Regions from separate parts of the Neorhizobium sp. LjRoot104 genome, predicted to be linked through region 3. Evidence: predicted binding sites of a transcription regulator. Region 3 holds the regulator's gene; each other region holds the start of a gene.
What was found. The regulator LexA, encoded in region 3, represses DNA repair genes until DNA is damaged. The targets are predictions, from matches to a motif close to TGTTCNNNNTGTGTTCNG.
Positions count from the first base shown of each region.

Region 1 (4,198 bases), 480 kb from region 3:
ACAGCGCCTTGGAGACGTCGGCGACGGTGAGCCCTCGGCCGGCCAATGCAGCCTGGTTGACATCGACGCGAAAAACCTTGTCCTGGTCGCCATAAAGATCGACGTCCGCCACACCTTCGACGGCGGCGAGCCGATCGACGACCTCATTGTTGACGAGCTGGGTGAGGTCTTCCATCGACAGTTTCGACGAGGTGACCGCAAGGCGCATGATCGCGTCGGAATCGGCGTCCGCCTTGACGATGCGCGGCTCGTCCGCATCGTCCGGCAACTGGTTGACGACACGGCCGACCGCATCGCGCACGTCGTTTGCCGCTTCCGACAGATCGACGCTGTCGGAAAATTCCATCGTCACGCGGCTGGAGCCGAACTGCGACTGCGAGGACAGCGCCTTGAGGCCGGAGACGCGGGCGACCGCGCCTTCGATGACCTGGGTAACTTCCTGGTCCATCGTCTGTGGCGAGGCGCCGTCGTAATTGGTGCGCACCGTGATGACCGGCTGGTCGACGTCGGGAAGTTCGCGCACTTCGACGCCGGCGAGCGCCGCAAGACCCGCGACGACCATCAGCGTGTTCAGAACTGCGGCAAGGATCGGTCGGCGGACGAAAAGGGCGGTAAAGCTCTGCGCGGATTTCTCCGCCTCTGCCTTGCCGTCGTCCTCATGGCCAACGCCTGGGAGTTCCGTCTTCATTGGCGCGCCACCTCAGCCGTTTCCGGCGCCCCGAAAATCCGGACCGCCGCCCCTTCCCTCACACGCTGCAAACCTTCGGTCACGATCCTGTCGCCTTCCTTGAGCTCGGCGCCCACGAGGACTGCATCGGGATTGCGCTGAACGACGCGCACCCGGGTCTTTACGGATTTATTGTCCGTGACCTGCCAGACATACGAACCTTCGCCATCCCACTGGATGGCCAGCGGATCGACCGCCGGATATCTTTCGCCGGCAAAGCGCATGCCGACGTTGAAGGCCATGCCGGCGCGCAGCACGTCCCCCGCATTTTCCACCCGGGCACGGATCCGCATCGTGCGGCTGGCGGGATCGATGCGGTTGTCGATTGCTTCTACCTTGCCGGAAAACACCTGGCCCGGACGGGCGATCGAGCTCGCCTCGACAGCCTGGCCCGGTTCGATGGCGACGGCAAAACGTTCCGGCGCCCAGAAATCGACGAGGATCGCCGAGCGGTCGTCGATCGTCACGACATTGGTCTGGGTAGTGACGTTGTCGCCGATATTGACCGCGACGATGCCGGCAATACCGTCGATCGGTGCGACGATATCGCGGCGCCGGAGATTGAGTTCGGCGGTGGAGAGCGCAAGCTTCGCGGCCTGTTCGGCGATCTGCGCATCGAAAACATCGAGACGCGAGAATGACTGAAGGTTCTTGTAGGAAGCGGATTTTTCCTGGGCGCTGGTCAGCGCCACCCGCGCCTTGTCGCGCTCGATCGTCTGCTCCTCGTCGTCAAGGCGGGCGAGAACCTGGCCCTTGGTGACCTTCTGACCCGACGTCACCATGATCTCGTTGATGGTACCGGACGCCTGCGGCATGACGACGACCGACTGGATCGCCTCGCCGCTGCCGATCGCCGAGAGGCGGTCGTTGACGGTGCCGGTCGCGACCGGCTGGGCGACGACGAGCGTGGCGCGATTGCCGCCACCCTGTCCGCCGCCTTGGCCGCCTGCCCCGCGCTGCCCATTCTGCGCGGCTCCTTGTGCTCCGCCCTCGCCCTGCGAACGCGCCGCGGCATTGCCGCCGGCACCACCCGCCGCAGCAGGTGCGGGCTGGGCCGCTGATTTCGGAATGACGGCGGCGATCACTTCGCCGGGAACACCCATCTTTATAAGGGTTCCGCCGGCGCTCGGCACCAGGTAGACCCACAGGCCGAGCGCTCCGGCCAGAACTACGAGACAGAGCAGAAGCTGTTTCCAAATCCGCATTCAATTCTCCGATGGCGGCAACAAGAGGCCATATTGCCCGGGATTATCCTTTTTTGCGGCTGCTCACGCAATGGGTGTTCGGCAACCTTACAAAAATGTAACCTCACGAAATTTCACGCATATGTTAGCTCGGAAGCATACATATACTCCTAAAATCGCCGCTTTCGCAGTGGGCAACCGGCGGCCTCTTCACAATTTGGCCTTGCCTTGTGTGAACAGTCGGAATGAAAGCAGAACATTTTCTGGTCTTTCAGGTCCGAATCACTACATTGGCCGCATGACGAACAGTTTCGACGACATTCCGTTCTTCGACGAAGAACCGCAGCACCCCCAGGCGCCGCGTAAAGCCCCGCCGCAAGCTGCCGGCAATGGCGGCCTCGGCATCGCCGCGCGCGCCATGGCGGCCCGCGACCAGCACCGGGCGCCCGACTACCTCGCAGGCCTCAACCCGGAACAGCGCGACGCGGTCGAGACCCTCGACGGCCCGGTTCTCGTGCTCGCGGGCGCCGGCACCGGCAAGACGCGGGTGCTGACCACCCGCATCGCCCACATCCTCGCGACCGGCCGGGCCTTCCCTTCGCAGATCCTTGCCGTCACCTTCACCAACAAGGCGGCACGCGAGATGAAGGAACGCGTCGGCGTTCTGGTCGGCGGCGCTGTCGAGGGCATGCCCTGGATGGGTACCTTCCACTCGATCGGCGTGAAACTGCTGCGTCGCCATGCGGAACTCGCGAGCCTTCGCTCCGACTTCACCATTCTCGATACCGACGACGTGGTGCGGCTGATCAAGCAGATCATCCAGGCCGAGGGCCTCGACGACAAGCGCTGGCCGGCAAAACAGTTTGCCGGCATGATCGATACCTGGAAGAACAAGGGCCTGCTGCCGGCCGACATCCCGGAAGGCGATGCCCGCGCCTTTGCCAACGGCAAGGGCCGCGAACTCTACGCCGCCTACCAAAACCGTCTGCGCACGCTGAACGCCTGCGATTTCGGCGATCTTCTGCTGCACCCGATCGCGATCTTCCGCAAGAACCCGGATCTGCTCAAGGAATATCACGGCAAATTCCGCTATATCCTGGTCGACGAGTACCAGGATACCAATACGGCACAATATATGTGGCTGCGGCTGCTCGCCCAGCGGCCGAAGGACGTCCCGCAGAACGTCTGCTGCGTCGGCGACGACGACCAGTCGATCTATGGCTGGCGCGGCGCCGAAGTCGACAATATCCTGCGCTTCGAGAAGGATTTTCCGGGCGCGAAAGTGATCAAGCTGGAGCGCAACTACCGTTCCACCGAACACATCCTGGGCGCCGCCGGCCACCTGATCGCCCATAACGAGGGCCGGCTCGGCAAGACGCTGTTCACCGACCGCTCCGACCCCGACGACGAAAAAGTGGTGGTGCATGCCGCCTGGGATTCGGAAGAGGAAGCGCGCGCTGTCGGCGAGGAGATCGAGAACCTACAGCGCGGCAAGCACAAGCTCAACGACATGGCGATCCTGGTGCGCGCCTCGTTCCAGATGCGCGAGTTCGAAGACCGGTTCGTGACATTGGGCCTCAACTACCGCGTCATCGGCGGCCCACGCTTCTACGAGCGGCTCGAGATCCGCGATGCCATGGCCTATTTCCGCATGGTCTGCCAGCCTTCCGACGATCTCGCCTTCGAGCGGATCGTCAACACCCCGAAACGGGGCCTTGGCGACACGACCGTGCGCTACCTGCACGACTATGCCCGCGCCCGCGACATCCCCATGCTGCAGGCGGCAGCCGATCTCATCGAGACCGACGAGTTGAAGCCGAAGGCGCGCAAGGCGCTGTTCGACGTGGTCACCGATTTCCGCCGCTGGCAGGGCCTGCTCGAAAACACCCTGCACACCACGCTTGCCGAGCAGATCCTCGACGAAAGCGGCTATACCGCCATGTGGCAGAACGACAAGACGGCCGAAGCGCCGGGCCGGCTGGAAAACCTCAAGGAACTCGTCCGCTCGATGGAAGCCTTCGAGAGCATGCGTGGCTTCCTTGAACACGTGTCGCTGGTCATGGATGCCGAGACCAACGAAAACCTCGATGCCGTCTCGATCATGACGCTGCATTCGGCCAAGGGCCTGGAATTCGACACCGTTTTCCTGCCCGGCTGGGAGGAAGGCCTGTTCCCGCACCAGCGGGCGCTCGACGAGGGCGGCCGCTCGGGGCTCGAAGAGGAACGCCGCCTCGCCTATGTCGGCCTGACGCGCGCCAAACACCGCTGCCATATCTGGTTCGTCTCC
Region 1 is NZ_CAXURS020000001.1:1,905,596-1,909,793, forward strand. It holds gene ACSQ8R_RS09680 (efflux RND transporter permease subunit) at 1-688, opposite strand, end outside; gene ACSQ8R_RS09685 (efflux RND transporter periplasmic adaptor subunit) at 685-1,932, opposite strand; gene ACSQ8R_RS09690 (ATP-dependent helicase) at 2,210-4,198, shown strand, end outside.
Region 1: a site for LexA is predicted at 2,153-2,170, ahead of ACSQ8R_RS09690 (ATP-dependent helicase). Genes of this name have one in related genera too.

Region 2 (4,198 bases), 1.4 Mb from region 3:
GGCGGTTTCGAAGAATTGCAGCAAGGTCGCCGGGATGAAGCGGGTGCGGGCGGCATAGACGTGGCGGTCGCCCTGCGAGGCCTGTCCGTGGACGAAGAAACGCTGCGGCGTCATCAGGTGCAGGTGGTCCTTCGCCCTCGTCATAGCGACATAGAGGAGGCGGCGTTCCTCTTCGATCTCCGCGGTCGAGCCGACGCCGAGGTCCGACGGGATGCAGCCGTCGACGCAGTTCAAGAGGAAGACCGAGCGCCATTCCTGGCCCTTCGACGAATGGATTGTCGAGAGGATGAGGTAGTCTTCGTCGAGCAGCGGCGTGCCGGATTCGGCGCTGGTCGCATCCGGCGGGTCGAGGGTCAGTTCGGTGAGAAACCGCTCGCGGGACGTATAGCCGGAGGCGATCTGTTCGAGTTGCAGCAGGTCGGCCTTGCGGGTTTCGGCATCCTCGTGGATGCGGGTAAGATGCGGCTCGTACCATTGGCGGGCAAGGCCGATTTCGGAGGGCCAGCCTTCGCCCTTGCGGACGGCGGCGAGCATCTCGACGAAGGCGGGCCAGTCGGCACCGGAGCGCGGCGGGGCAGGGATTTCCTGCAGCGCTGCGAGCGGTTCCGGATCGGCGGCGATCGCGTCGAGGATCTTGCCGGCCGTCTGCGGGCCGATGCCGGGGATGAGCTGCATCAGCCGGAAACCGGCGACGCGGTCGCGCGGGTTCTGGGCGAAACGCAGCGCGGCCAGCATGTCCTTGACATGGGCGCTGTCCAGAAACTTCAGGCCGCCGAATTTCACGAAGGGGATGTTGCGGCGGGTGAGCTCGACTTCGAGCGGGCCGGAATGATGCGAGGAGCGGAACAGCACGGCTTGTTGTTTCAGCGTCATGCCGGTTTCGCGGTTTTCGAGGATCTTTTCGACGATGTAGTTGGCCTGCTCGGTCTCGTCCTTGACGGCGACGAGGCGGGGGCGTTCCTCCGACTGGCGCTCGGTCCAGAGGTTCTTGGTAAAACGCTCGCGGGCGAGATCGATGACGCCGTTGGCGGCCGCGAGGATCGTGCTGGTCGAGCGGTAGTTGCGGTCGAGCGTGACGATGTTCGCCGGCGGATCGAAGGTGTTCGGGAAATCGAGGATGTTGCGGATCGTCGCGGCCCGGAAGGAATAGATCGACTGGGCGTCGTCGCCGACGACGGTCAGCCCAATGCCGCCGGGCTTCATCGCCATCAGGATCGACGATTGCAGGCGGTTGGTATCCTGGTATTCGTCGACCAGCACGTGATCGAAACGGCCGCCGACATCCCCGGCAATCGCCGGTTCGCTCATCATCTGCGCCCAGTAGAGCAGGAGGTCGTCGTAATCCAGCACGTTCTGGGCCTGCTTGGCCTCGACATAGGAGGCGAACAGTTCGCGCAGCTGCGGCTCCCAGGCGGAGCACCACGGAAAATGCTGTTTCAGCACCTCGTCAAGCGGCGTTTCGGAATTCACGGCGCGGGAATAGATCTGCAGGCAGGTGCCCTTGGTCGGGAAGCGGTTCTCGGTCTTCGAGAAGCCGAGTTCGTGGCGCACCAGGTTCATCAGGTCGGCGGAATCTTCCCGGTCGTGGATGGTGAAGTCGTGGTCGAGGCCGATCTGGTCGGCGTAAAGGCGCAGGAGCCGCGCGCCGATGCCGTGGAATGTGCCGGCCCAGGCGAGCGCATCGGTCATGATGCCGGCATTGGCTCCGATGACCTGCGCGCAGATGCGCTCGACGCGGCGTGCCATTTCCGAAGCCGCGCGGCGGGAAAAGGTCATCAGCAGGATACGGCGCGGATCGGCGCCCGAGACGATCAGGTGCGCGACGCGATGGGCGAGCGTGTTGGTCTTGCCGGAACCGGCGCCGGCGATGACCAGCAAAGGCCCGGCCGGACCGCCCTCGGGCACGTCCGAGCCGTGCTCGACCGCACGCCGTTGTGCATCATTCAGCTTTTCCAGATAAGCAACAGCCATGCCCGTTCCCGATGTGTTCGAATTAGCCATAGCTGATTCGTGCGCCTGCGCCTGCCTCCACCGGCCCGGCGTTTTTCCATCGGCATCACGGACTTGGGAACAGGCCTTAACTTGACCAAGTAAATCCTGTTTGTCTAAGAGAACCGGGTCAAATTTTGGAGGCGATCTTGAAAACTTCATTCAGCTTGGCCGCGGGCGTTGCCCTGGCCTTTTCCGTTCTTTCCCTTTCCTCGCCGGCTTCGGCGCAGGTGGCCGACAGCCTCACCATCTACAATGCCCAGCACGAAGGGCTGACCAAGGAATGGGCGAAGGCCTTCACGGAAGAGACCGGCATCGCCGTCACCATCCGCCAGGGCAGCGATCTCGAAATCGCCAACCAGATCGTCCAGGAGGGCGCAAACTCGCCGGCCGACGTGTTCCTCACCGAAAATTCGCCGGCCATGGTGCTGGTAGACGGCAAGGGCCTGTTTGCGCCGATCGACAAGGCGACGCTCGACCAGGTTCTGCCGGGTTTCCATCCGGCCAACGGCAACTGGGTCGGCATCGCCGCCCGCTCGACCGTTTTTACCTATGACAAGACCAAGCTGACCGAAGACAAGCTGCCGAAGTCGATGCTCGACCTTGCCAAGCCGGAATGGAAGGGCCGCTGGACGGCATCTCCGTCGGGCGCCGATTTCCAGGCGATCGTCGGTGCGCTGCTGCAGCTCAAGGGCGAAGAAGCGACCGCCGCCTGGCTGAAGGGCATGAAGGAAAATGCAACCCCGATCCGCGGCAATTCGACGGCCATGAAGGCGGTCAATGCCGGCCAGTTCGAAGGCGCGCTGATCTACCACTACTACTATTTCGGCGACGTGGCGAAGACCGGCGAGAACACCAAGAACATCGGCATGCATTATTTCAAGAACCAGGATCCGGGTGCCTTCGTGTCGATCTCGGGCGGCGGCATCCTCGCCTCGTCGAAGCACAAGGAACAGGCGCAGGCCTTCCTGAAGTGGGTCACCGGCAAGGGCGGGCAGAAGATCCTGCGCGACGGCAACTCCTTTGAATACGCCGTCGGCAAGGGCGAGGCCTCGAACAAGATGCTGACCCCGATCGCCGACTTGGCGGCCCCGAAGGTCGAACCCTCGACACTCAACAACGCCAAGGTCACCGACATGATGACCGCCGCCGGCCTGCTCTGAAAAGCGGCCGATAACAGTTGCAAGGAGACATCGCAGGGCGTACCTGCGATGTCTCGTATTTTCGGACCGGCAATGACTTCCACCACAGAGACCAGGATCACGATCGCGCCGCGACCCCGCCTGCCGGCGGCATCGTCCTGGACGTTGACGATCGCCGTCGTGGTGGCTTTGCTGGCGCTTTTGCCGCTCGGCTTCGTGTTATGGGCAGCGGTCGTGACCGGCTGGGACATGGCTTCGCAGCTGATCTTCCGTTCGCGTGTCGGCGAACTGCTGGCCAATACCATCCTGCTCGTCGTCCTCACCATCCCGATCTGCGCGGTGCTCGGAGTGGCGCTCGCCTGGCTGACGGAGCGCAGCGACCTGCCGGGGGCGCGGTTCTGGTCGTGGCTCTGCGTCACGCCGCTTGCCGTGCCCGCCTTCGTGCATTCCTATGCATGGATCGGGCTATGGCCCGGTTTCAACGGCCTCGCAGCCGGGGTGGCGATCTCGGTCGTCGCCTATTTCCCGTTTCTCTATCTCCCCCTTTCGGCCGCCTTCCGGCTGCTCGATCCGGCGCTGGAAGACCAGGCTGCCTCGCTGGGGCTGGCGCCCTTCGCGGTCTTCCGGCGCGTCGTGCTGCCGCAGCTCAGGCTTGCACTTTGCGGCGGCGCCCTGCTGATCGGCCTGCATCTGCTGGCCGAATACGGGCTGTTTGCGATGATCCGCTTCGACACGTTCACGACCGCGATCATCGACCAGTTCCAATCGACCTATAACGGCGTCGCCGCCTATATGCTGGCGCTGGTGCTGGTGCTCTGCTGTTTCGTGCTGCTCGGCCTCGAAGCCTCGCTGCGTGGCCGCAGCCGGTATGCGCGGCTCGGGTCCGGCGTCGCGCGCCGGCCGAAGATCGCTCGGCTCGGCAAGTGGAAATACGTCGCTCTCCTCCTGCCTGCGGTGACGGCCGCGTTTGCGCTCGGCATTCCGGTGCTGACCCTCGGTCGCTGGCTGATCGCCGGCGGCGCCGACGTCTGGCGCCTCGACGAGGTCGGGCTGGCGCTGTGGCAGAC
Region 2 is NZ_CAXURS020000001.1:2,839,633-2,843,830, reverse strand. It holds gene ACSQ8R_RS14500 (ATP-dependent helicase) at 1-1,971, opposite strand, end outside; gene ACSQ8R_RS14495 (iron ABC transporter substrate-binding protein) at 2,139-3,152, shown strand; gene ACSQ8R_RS14490 (ABC transporter permease) at 3,225-4,198, shown strand, end outside.
Region 2: a site for LexA is predicted at 1,975-1,992, ahead of ACSQ8R_RS14500 (ATP-dependent helicase). Genes of this name have one in related genera too.

Region 3 (4,198 bases):
ACGGAGACGCTGGAATTTGCGGTAACGTCCATGAACCTATTCCTCGAAGCCGAACAAAACACCCTGGCCGGGCGCCGCCGAGACGAGAACACGGCCCTCCCGGCGGACGAATGCGACGTCATTAGCAGCAAGGGTGATCTCTGTCACGGCAAGATCCGTCGTCTTGAAGATGATCACCCGGCCGCGCAGCCCCTCGCCACCCGGCATCGACGGCAGGGCGAATTCCGCTTCGAGCTGCTGATCCTGCAGGATGCGGATGCGGGCATTGGCCGCGGCAAGTTCGATCGACGCCGCCTCCGGCTTGGCCTTGGTCAGCAGCACCTGCTCCGCCAGGGGGGCGAAATCGGAGGGTGCCGATGCCGACAGGATGACCTCGCTCAGCCCCGTGACGGCGTTGGAATGGCGCTCCAGTTCGTCGCGATCGGCCGGCAGGGGATTGATCCGCTGGCACGAAAACATCAGGAAATCCGGCGCGCGGTCATCACCCGCAAAAGCCAGCCGGAAGCTCGCCTGCGTTTCGGAACCGTCGGCCAGGGTCATGCCGCGGGAAAATTCAAGCACGTCGCCTGCCGAGATGCCACGCATCTTGAAACGCGCGTGATCGGCCATCGCGTCACCCGTGGCGATGACGAGCGCGGAGAGCCCCTGCCTGTCGCGCCCCTTGCGGAAGGCCAGATCGCGGGCGGTAAAAACGTTACCGCGTTTGGCGGCAGCGCTTGCATGGCGGCGATTGGCAAGCGCCAGCGGCTCCAGATAGCTGCCATCCGAGAAGAACACGCAAGCATTGGCTGTGCCGAAAGGATGAAAAGCGTCGGGCGCAACTGTAAAACCAAGCTTCGTGAGCCGAGAACGCGCAGCGGCAAGTCCCGCCACCGGCAGCACGAGATGATCGATTGGTCTTGCGTTCACGCGAGGGCCCCCGGAATTGGAATCGCAAAGCTACTTTGGCAGCGGGCTCGCGCCGCGCAAGTGGTGTGACACGAGATATCTGGCACGCATCTATGAAGAAAAATCGTCATACTTCACATAATTTTAGGGGCTTGCGGAACACATATGGAACATATAGTGTCCGTTCTGGATTTGTTTCCGACTCTGAGGGTGCCAAAAGATGCTCACGCGCAAACAACAGGAATTGCTTCTGTTCATTCACGAACGCATGAAGGAATCCGGCGTCCCGCCGTCATTCGACGAAATGAAGGACGCTCTCGACCTCGCGTCCAAGTCCGGCATCCACCGGCTGATCACGGCCCTCGAGGAACGCGGCTTCATCCGCCGCCTACCGAACCGGGCCCGCGCGCTCGAAGTCATCAAGCTGCCGGAAGCCTATTCGCCCAGCATCCAGCCCCGCCGCGGCTTCTCGCCGAGCGTCATCGAGGGCAGCCTCGGCAAGCCGCAGCCCGTCGCGGCACCTCAGAAGCCGGCCGCCAACGACGACGTATCGAACGCCACCACCGTTCCGGTCATGGGCCGCATCGCTGCCGGCGTGCCGATCTCGGCGATCCAGAACAATACGCATGACATCGCCGTGCCGGCCGAAATGCTCGGTTCCGGCGAACATTACGCTCTCGAAGTCAAGGGCGATTCGATGATCGAGGCTGGCATTCTCGACGGAGATACCGTGATCATCCGCAACAGCAATACGGCCAATCCGGGCGATATCGTCGTGGCGCTGGTGGACGACGAGGAAGCGACGCTGAAGCGCTTCCGTCGCCGCGGCGCTTCGATCGCGCTCGAAGCCGCCAACCCCGCCTACGAAACCCGGATTTTCGGGCCGGACCGGGTGAAGATCCAGGGCAAGCTCGTCGGCCTCATCCGCCGGTATCATTGATCAGCTGCCGGAGCGGTTCCGGCAATGACCTATCGAACCCCTGGCTTCGCCAATCATAGTGGCGGTGCCGGCTCCAGGGGCGGTCCTCGCCCTCCATGGCGGCACGGACCTTCCAGCGCCGTATATCGGCCGCCTCGTTGAGGGAAATCTCCAGGGCACCCGCCTTGCGAAGCGTGGCGCCATTGATCATCAGCGCGCCGGACCGGCATTGGTCGAAGCGGGCACGCGGAGCTATGACAAGAGTGGCGGCGTCGCAGGCGGCACCGGCATAACGGCCGTCCTCGATAGCGACAACAATTCCCTTGCCCGTGCGTGCCGCGCACCAGGCTTTCTGTTGACAGGTGAAGCGGCCGGCAGGCGCTCGTTTCATTTGCGACCTTGCCGTTTCGAGTTCCGGTGGGGTCAGTTCGCGCCGCTCGTTTGTTTTCTCGCCGGGAGGCTTGTCGCCGAGCGGTTTGTCGTCGGGCGGCTTGTCCCTGGATGGCGACATTTCAGGCTTGACGGGATCGCCGAGCAAAAGAGCCCTCTTCCATTGGTCGTAGATGAAGTCGGGCGGGCGGGCGCGATTGATGGCGACCCTCTCCCCGTCTAAAAGGGCGACCGTGGTCCCGTCTTCCGAGATCAGTATATCCGGCAGGGGCATCGACCGCTCATGCCAGGAAAGCACCAGGGCGGTCACCATCAGCGGCAGGCCGATCAGTCTCAGTCTCGTCCTTAACAGCGTCAGCAGCAGAAAACCTGCGGTCGAGACGGTCAGGAACCAGGGATGCTGGCGCCCTGTGCCGACATCGCCGCCCCAGGCGGCGATGTGCTTGGCGATGGCGATCACCCATTCCAGGCCGAGGCCCATGAGCTTCATGAAGGGAGCATCGAGGCCGAACGGCATCAGCAGCATGCCGGCCAGCCCGGCGGGCATGACCACGAAGGAGATGATCGGCATGGCGGCGAGGTTCGCGGCTAGGCCGTAGGCGGCGATACGGTGGAAATGCTCGACCGAGAACATTGCTGTCGAGATGCCGCCGATCAGCGATGTCACGAAGACGCCGGCCGCAAAATTCCAGGATGCCAGCACGGGCGTCACCACAGGGTGACGGAACGGCAAAGGTTCGGGATCGCGGCCTTCCGCCCTGTGTTTCCAGAGGGCGTAGCCGGCGACCAGGGCCGCGGTGGCGGCAAACGACATCTGGAAACTCGGGCCCAGGATTTCCGAGGGCGACATGGCGATGATGACCAGGGCCGACAGCGCGACATTGCGCAGGCTGATTGATGGCCGATCGAAGAGCACCGCGACCAGCATGATCGCCATCATGATATAGGCCCGCTCCGCCGAAACGCCGAAACCGGAGATCAGGTAGTAGGCCGTCGCCATCGTCAGGGCGCCGAGTGCGGCGATCTTCTTGACCGGATAGGCCTGGGCGAAGCCTGTGAAGACGGAAAGCACGGTGCGTACGCCGACAAAAAAGATGCCGGCGGCGAGCGCCATGTTCAACCCGGAAATGGCGACGATATGGGCGAGGCCCGACAGTCGCAGCGCCTCGGTGGTGTCTTCGGAAATCGCCCGGCGTTCGTCCGTGACGATCGCCGCGGCAAAGGCGCCGGGATCTCCGGGCACGGTCTCGCGGATACGGGTTGCGATTGCGCTGCGCAGATCGAAAAGTCGGGTTTCGACGTCCGCAATCCAGCCCCGGGGTGAAGGGGCGGCAGCCTGCGTCTTCGGCGCTCCATAGAAAAATCCAACCGCGCCGATGCCGTCGAAATAGGACGAGAAGGCAAAGTCGTTGAGGCCCGGCAGGGCGGGTCCCGACGGGGGTGAAATGCGGGCGCGGCCGCCGATTGTCTCGCCGGTTTTGGCCGGCTCGTGGCGGGACCTTGAAAGCAGAGATACACGCTGCGGTGGGCGCCTGACCTCCGGATTGGAGGTCCGCTCGATGCGGACGATATAACGCCAGCGGCCCTGGGCGTCGATCTCCCTGCGCTCGACCACGCCGGCAAGCTCGGTGGTCACCGGCGTATCGAGAATGACGGTGGACCGCCTCGAGGTCTCGAACTGCGCCAGCATCATGCCTCCGAGAAAGAGCACGAAAGCAAGGGGCAACAGGTGCGTGGCACCGGACCGGTAGCGTGAGGCGATCACAAATATCGCGCAGACGCAAAAGAGGAGAAAATACGGCCAGAAAGCCGGGGTCTGCGGCAGCGCGAACCAGCAGGCAGCCCCTGCCCCGATGATAACGGGTAGAAAAAGGAAACCATGGCCATAAACCGCCTCCTCCTCCAGCATGCCCGGGAGGCCGCGCCTCAGCCGGTCAAGCCGTCGGATTGCCGAGCGGCGAAAGGACCTGCCTGACGTATGGACCGGTGGGCTGCGCTCGA
Region 3 is NZ_CAXURS020000001.1:1,425,773-1,429,970, reverse strand. It holds gene kdsA (3-deoxy-8-phosphooctulonate synthase) at 1-32, opposite strand, end outside; gene ACSQ8R_RS07335 (VOC family protein) at 37-909, opposite strand; gene lexA (transcriptional repressor LexA) at 1,109-1,828, shown strand; gene ACSQ8R_RS07325 (ComEC/Rec2 family competence protein) at 1,809-4,198, opposite strand, start outside.